2 regions of the Rossellomorea sp. RS05 genome follow, and region 1 is predicted to be linked to the other one. Evidence: a T-box and tRNA genes for the amino acid it is inferred to sense, from the RefSeq annotation. Region 1 holds a T-box; the other holds one or more tRNA genes.
What was found. A T-box is a leader RNA that pairs with one kind of tRNA and senses whether it is charged. The one in region 1 lies ahead of ABJ225_RS03435 (tryptophan--tRNA ligase), so its partner is inferred to be a tRNA-Trp.

Region 1 (3,381 bases):
CATAATCATACAAAATATGAATGGAGTGACATCGATGTAAGCAGTAACGTTCCAAGGCAAAGAAAACATGTCGGTGAAGGAAGTCGAAGATCCTGATATCCAGGAAAGCACAGATATGATCGTAAGAATCACGGCAAGCGGAATTTGCGGATCGGACCTGCACTTATATAAGGCAGGAATCGAACCACCACGGGATTATGTGGTCGGTCACGAACCGATGGGAATCGTCGAGGAAGTGGGAGCAGACGTCAAGACATTGAAAAAAGGAGACCGTGTCGTGATCCCTTTCAATATCGGCTGCGGAGAATGCTTCTTCTGTCAGAACCAGATGGAAAGTCAATGTGATGAATCGAACCCCCATGGTGAAGTCGGCGGGCTTTTTGGTTTTACCGAAATGAACGGGAATTACCCTGGTGGACAAGCCGAATACCTGAGGGTCCCTTACGCAGATTTCACCTCGTTCAAAGTCCCCGAAGAAAGTGAACTTTCTGACGAGAATGTGCTTTTCCTTTCAGATGTCATTCCTACTGCATATTGGAGCGTTGAGAACAGCGGTGTATAGGCTGGTGATACCGTCATCATCCTCGGCAGTGGTCCAATCGGACTCATGGCTCAAAAATTCGCCAGGTTAAAAGGGGCAAAAAGAGTCATTGCCGTTGATCAGGTAAGGCATCGCCTTGATCATGCCAAGAAGACGAATGGAGCAGAAATCTATGACTTTTCGGGAAATCCGGACATCGGACAGTTGTTGCACGAAGATACGAATGGAGGAGCAGATGTCGTGATCGACTGCGTCGGGATGGACGGGACTGTTGCTTCCGGTGAATCATTCGGATCTGATTTTGATAATCAGTTCGGTACGATCCGTCCTATCATCACTGCTTCTCAGGCGGTGCGCAAGTTCGGTACTGTTCAGTTGACGGGCGTCTATGCGACTGGAGCAAATGGTTTTCCGATCGGTGACTTCTTCAGCAGGAACGTTTCCCTTAAAATGGGCCAGGCTCCAGTGATTCATCTGATGCCGAAGCTCTACAGCATGATTGAAGATGGAGCTTTTGACCCGACTGATATCATCACCCACTCGCTTCCTCTGGAACAGGCAAGCGAAGGCTATAAAATCTTTGACGAGAAATCCGACGGGAACATCAAAGTGATTCTGAAACCATAAAGAAGCCCGCCCATTAAATCGACCAAGGCCGGACCTCCTTATTACCAGGAAGTCCGGCCTTTTGATTTAAGCAATAGGCATGGGTTCGCATTAAAGAATCCCTATTTTTTTCTTGATTTCTGTCAGAAAAGGAGCGGTTGTCTCCCTTGCCCTTTGTGCTCCGCGGGCCAGTATTGCCTCCATCTTTTCAGGAGAGCCCATCAGTTCCATGTACCTTTCCCTCGGCCCGGTCATTTTTCCATTGATGGCGTGGAACAGTTCCGATTTCGCCTCTCCCCAGCTGATTCCATCCCTGAACCGGTCTTTCATCACGATGACCTCTTCCGGAGAGGCGAATTCCCTGTACAAAGCGAAAATCACAGATTGATCATGGTCCTTAGGGTCTGTCGGAAGCGAAGAATCGGTCTTGATCTTATTGATCAACTTCTTCAGTTTTGCGGGTTCTTCGAAAAGGGGAATGGTATTATTGTATGATTTGCTCATTTTCCTCCCATCCAAACCAGGTACTACAGCCGACTCCTCCTGGATGAAATGTTCAGGAAGTTTGAAGATTTCTCCGTACTGCTTGTTGAAGTATCCTGCAATATCGCGGGCAATTTCGATATGTTGTAACTGATCTTTTCCCACAGGGACCTTGTCTGCCTGGAATAACAGAATATCGGATGCCATGAGGACAGGGTATGTGTAGACACCCATGTTCACGCCATGATCAACTTCCTGTCCAGCCCCCTTGTTGCCATCGGTCATGGCTTTATATGCATGTGCACGGTTCATGAGTCCTTTTGGCGTAACACAGGAGAGGATCCATGTGAGTTCAAAGATCTCCGGTACGTCAGACTGTCTATAAAACGTTACCTTTTCAGGGTCAAGACCCAGTGCTAGCCACGCTGCCGCAATCCCCCTTGTAAGGTTTCTCATTTCTTCCGCATCCTGTACCTTGGTCATCCCGTGATAGTCGGCGATGAAGTAAGATGCCTGATATTCCTCAGATTCCGCCAGCTTCAGTGCAGGCTTGATGGCACCAACGTAGTTCCCTAAATGAATTCTCCCTGTAGGTTTGATACCTGTTAACACCCTTTGTTTCATCTTAGTCTTTCCCCCCTGTGATTGTCGCCTTCTCTAAATGCTGATGAAATTGATTTCTCTATAAACAAAAAAGTCCCCCGTCCTCGGAAAAGGACGGGAGACCCGTGGTGCCACCTTCATTCATGCATCAAGCATGCGCTTATCGGCCAACGGTGACCATCCACCGTCGGACTCCCTTTTATCGGTGGGAAATCCGCCCATTCCGGGAAGCTCCAAAGTCCATTCAACGGCCATATGCACTGATTCACACCAACCATCAGCTCTCTGCGGCATCTGTTCCGTTTACTACTCTTTATCGACGCTCAACTATCGTTTTTATTATCATACAGAATCAGGTTCTCCCAGTCAATCTTTTCCATCATTTTAAATTTCTTTAGAAGAGAGGGGAAGAAAAAGTTTCACTCCCTTTTTATTGAATGGGAGAAACTTCATATCCCCGATCAGATGACTGATATAGCCGATCATGGCTGCCTGAAACAAGCCATCCACCATCACAGCACCCTGAAAGGCAAGAGCCACGAAATAAAAATAGATGATACCCAGGATGGAATGTGTATACGTCCGGTGTGAAACCAACGAGGCGATGATCACGTAGATCCCCATCAGCCACATCCATGATGTATCAAGCTGAAAACCGCAGGCCGCTATCCCAATGCCGGTGATGGTGAGCATCCTTCTTTGAGTGATGAATGTCGAGAAGATCAGGATGAGGACACCATACCCGATCCCCAGCCATCTTTCATTCCCCGTTCCCTCTAAGTAGCTGTATAGCATCACCAACAATGAAACCACCTGGACCGCAGACCTCACCATTTTGGAGGAGAAAGTCACTTTATTGCTGAGCTTGCCATTCACATCAAGATCCGGAATAAGCGCAGACACCCCTCCTGCAGCGACAAGTGAGGCAGTATCGACTGCATCCGCTCCGTACGTTTGGGCAATGATGAATCCGACAGCCGCTCCCACTGTCATATGTGCCGTTCCATTCAAGTCATTTCCCTCTTTCGCTATAAAAATATGTAGGATTACTCTCTTAATCTATCACGTATGCGATCAATCACCTGCAGCATGTAAGATGATTCATGTGGAACAAATGCTTCCCACGCTACCTTTGAACTGATGTATTC
Region 2 (3,381 bases), 660 kb from region 1:
ACACCTGATCATCGGTGAATATCCGGATATAATTATCGAATCCAACCCACTCCACAGCTGAACTGACCCCGTTCCAAGATGTAAATGAATAATACAGTCCCATCAAGAATGGGATGATCTGAATAACCAGGAAGAACACTAGTGCCGGACCCACGAAGGCACTATAGGTCAATATGTTCTTCCATTTAAGTCCTTTTTTAGGAACAGGCTTCAGCTGTGCTTCTGGCCTGACCGGTCCCGTCTCTATCTTTGGTTCCATCTCTTCTCCCCCTTCGGTCGCGCTTTTTTTCATTATAATGTAAACGCTTACTTTTTATAGTCAACTGAGTTGACATGGATGGGGCACGATATTGACCTCTTTAGGGATCAAAAAAAAGACCCCCGCCTGAGTAAAGCGGGAGTGAGTTATATCTATTATTCACGGTCTAGGGGGAAGTCTCCCATCAATCGGTGGAGCCAGGAGATGCTGAGCTGGAACCACTGTGAGAAATCATCGTCTACCATTGAACGCTGTCCAGCCGATGACAAAGGCTTCCCTAGGGAAAGTCCGTGTACACCATGCTGAAAAATATGAGATTCAAAGGGGACGCCAGCACGGGTGAGGGCCCTTATGAATTCCACCGTATGTTCAACTGGTACAATCCGGTCTTCAAAAGTTGAAAACAAAAAGCTAGGAGGTGTGTTCCCATCAACTTTCTCTTCGAGGGATGGCACCGAGAATGCCAGCACATCCTCAAGGTTTGAAAGAATACAAGGATACCCAAGGATCAGGGCTCTCGGTCTGTAGGTACCCATGGTACCCAGCGAAGCGGCCAGATGCCCCCCAGCGGAAAAGCCGACTACCGCGATACGCTCAGGATCCACTCCTAATTCAGAGGCATGATTCCTGATATAAGCTAAAGCTTCCTCAGCATCCCTGAATGAATCTTCAAACCTCTTGGCTTCTCCTACCGAATAACGTAGGGTGAATGCATGATAGCCTTCTGACAAGTATGCCATGGCTACAGGCTCTGCCTCCCGGTCGGATGTATAGTAATACCCTCCTCCCGGCAGGATCAGAACGGCAGGACGGGTGGTAATGTTTTTCATACGCTTGGTTGTATCCAATAAATAAGCTGTAAGCGTCGATTGCGGGTTGCTGCTCAACTGGATAGATTGAATGTTCATACGTTTTCCCCCTAATGATCTATACGTTATGTCCAGTATATAAGGAGACGGATGGGGTTTCCAGATATTCTCTCCTGCATTACAAAAAAAGACTTCCAACAAATCTGTTGGAAGTCTGAATATGTAAGATGGAGCGGGTGATGGGAATCGAACCCACGACATCAGCTTGGAAGGCTGAGGTTTTACCATTAAACTACACCCGCTTATGGTACCGGTGGCCGGGGTCGAACCGGCACTCCTTACGGAACACGATTTTGAGTCGTGCGCGTCTGCCTATTCCGCCACACCGGCAAGCGTCTAAAAACAATATGGAGGCGGCAACCGGATTTGAACCGGTGATAGAGGTTTTGCAGACCTCTGCCTTACCACTTGGCTATGCCGCCATTTTTCTATGGAGCGGAAGACGGGATTCGAACCCGCGACCCCCACCTTGGCAAGGTGGTGTTCTACCACTGAACTACTTCCGCACTACTGGGCTAGCTGGATTCGAACCAACGCATGTCGCAGTCAAAGTGCGATGCCTTACCGCTTGGCTATAGCCCACTGTTAGTATATGACACACAGAGAAAAATGTGACAAAAATATGGGGCGACTGATGGGAATCGAACCCACGAATGCCGGAACCACAATCCGGTGCGTTAACCACTTCGCCACAATCGCCATGGCAGGGGCAGCAGGAATCGAACCCGCACCAAAGGTTTTGGAGACCTTCGTTCTACCGTTAAACTATGCCCCTGTACTAAATGGTGGAGGGGGGCAGATTCGAACTGCCGAACCCGAAGGAGCGGATTTACAGTCCGCCGCGTTTAGCCACTTCGCTACCCCTCCAGCTAAAAAAATCAGTGGTGCCGGCAAGAGGACTTGAACCCCCAACCTACTGATTACAAGTCAGTTGCTCTACCAGTTGAGCTACACCGGCACAAAAAAATGGTGGCTCAGGACGGAATCGAACCGCCGACACATGGATTTTCAGTCCATTGCTCTACCAACTGAGCTACTGAGCCATTGCATATTTTTATTAAAAATGAAAAATGGCGGTCCGGACGGGACTCGAACCCGCGACCTCCTGCGTGACAGGCAGGCATTCTAACCAACTGAACTACCGGACCAACTTTTTTTCGCATTAGCGAAAATAAAGATCAATGTTCTTTTAATAGCAAATATGCTATCAATGTCACTACATCCCAATCCTCTCGGATCAAAACGGTATTGCGGGGACAGGATTTGAACCTGCGACCTTCGGGTTATGAGCCCGACGAGCTACCGAACTGCTCCACCCCGCGACAATAAAAGTTTGATTCCATTCTTTAACCTGTTAAGTTCAAGAACGCATGGAACGTTATTTTCACTACGCTTCGCTTCGTGAAAAAACAATGGTGGAGGATGACGGGATCGAACCGCCGACCCTCTGCTTGTAAGGCAGATGCTCTCCCAGCTGAGCTAATCCTCCACTGATTCTTTCTGTTTGAAAATGGTGACCCGTACGGGATTCGAACCCGTGTTACCGCCGTGAAAGGGCGGTGTCTTAACCGCTTGACCAACGGGCCTTATATGGCGGAGAGCAAGGGATTTGAACCCTTGAGACAGCTATAAACCGCCTACACGATTTCCAATCGTGCTCCTTCGGCCACTCGGACAGCTCTCCATATAATGGCTCCACAGGCAGGACTCGAACCTGCGACCGATCGGTTAACAGCCGATAGCTCTACCACTGAGCTACTGTGGAATGTACCGCCTGGCGACGTCCTACTCTCGCAGGGGGAGATCCCCCAACTACCATCGGCGCTGAAGAGCTTAACTTCCGTGTTCGGCATGGGAACGGGTGTGACCTCTTCGCCAATGTCACCAGACTATGTGCGTCCTTCAAAAGGACAAGTATTATTATACCGCATCTTCGCGGTAATTTCAAGGTTTTTTTATACTTTATGTATACTTATTCCCTGAAAACTAGATAAAGGGTTGATAGTCAATCATTACCGGCGTATCGTCCAGTCCGGGAGACGCGATGCGCCTGCGCTATTAATCCAGCTCCGGCGGCTAGAGACTCGAGGTCATTTCGGATCCATCAGCCGACGGTAAGGAACACCGTCAACTGCTGGCTCAGAAATGCTTGTCGTCTCTGAACGAGCCGCCTCCGCTTTTTCATTTGGTTAAGTCCTCGATCGATTAGTATCAGTCAGCTCCATGTGTCGCCACACTTCCACCTCTGACCTA

Region 2: it has a tRNA-Trp gene. The T-box ahead of ABJ225_RS03435 (tryptophan--tRNA ligase) is inferred to sense a tRNA for this amino acid. The anticodon was not compared.

The regions. Positions count from the first base shown of each region.
Region 1 is NZ_JBDKWY010000001.1:662,636-666,016, reverse strand. It holds partial or broken gene ABJ225_RS03440 (alcohol dehydrogenase catalytic domain-containing protein) at 68-1,168, shown strand; gene ABJ225_RS03435 (tryptophan--tRNA ligase) at 1,259-2,254, opposite strand; T-box leader at 2,341-2,562, opposite strand; gene ABJ225_RS03430 (metal-dependent hydrolase) at 2,618-3,244, opposite strand; gene ABJ225_RS03425 (NUDIX hydrolase) at 3,280-3,381, opposite strand, start outside.
Region 2 is NZ_JBDKWY010000001.1:43-3,423, reverse strand. It holds gene ABJ225_RS00100 (carbohydrate ABC transporter permease) at 1-259, opposite strand, end outside; gene ABJ225_RS00095 (alpha/beta hydrolase) at 415-1,167, opposite strand; tRNA gene ABJ225_RS00090 (tRNA-Gly) at 1,297-1,370, opposite strand; tRNA gene ABJ225_RS00085 (tRNA-Leu) at 1,374-1,458, opposite strand; tRNA gene ABJ225_RS00080 (tRNA-Cys) at 1,477-1,550, opposite strand; tRNA gene ABJ225_RS00075 (tRNA-Gly) at 1,560-1,634, opposite strand; tRNA gene ABJ225_RS00070 (tRNA-Gln) at 1,639-1,710, opposite strand; tRNA gene ABJ225_RS00065 (tRNA-His) at 1,752-1,827, opposite strand; tRNA gene ABJ225_RS00060 (tRNA-Trp) at 1,830-1,903, opposite strand; tRNA gene ABJ225_RS00055 (tRNA-Tyr) at 1,912-1,995, opposite strand; tRNA gene ABJ225_RS00050 (tRNA-Thr) at 2,011-2,086, opposite strand; tRNA gene ABJ225_RS00045 (tRNA-Phe) at 2,096-2,171, opposite strand; tRNA gene ABJ225_RS00040 (tRNA-Asp) at 2,200-2,276, opposite strand; tRNA gene ABJ225_RS00035 (tRNA-Met) at 2,377-2,450, opposite strand; tRNA gene ABJ225_RS00030 (tRNA-Val) at 2,542-2,617, opposite strand; tRNA gene ABJ225_RS00025 (tRNA-Glu) at 2,640-2,714, opposite strand; tRNA gene ABJ225_RS00020 (tRNA-Ser) at 2,720-2,812, opposite strand; tRNA gene ABJ225_RS00015 (tRNA-Asn) at 2,819-2,893, opposite strand; rRNA gene rrf (5S ribosomal RNA) at 2,901-3,017, opposite strand; partial or broken rRNA gene ABJ225_RS00005 (23S ribosomal RNA) at 3,314-3,381, opposite strand, start outside.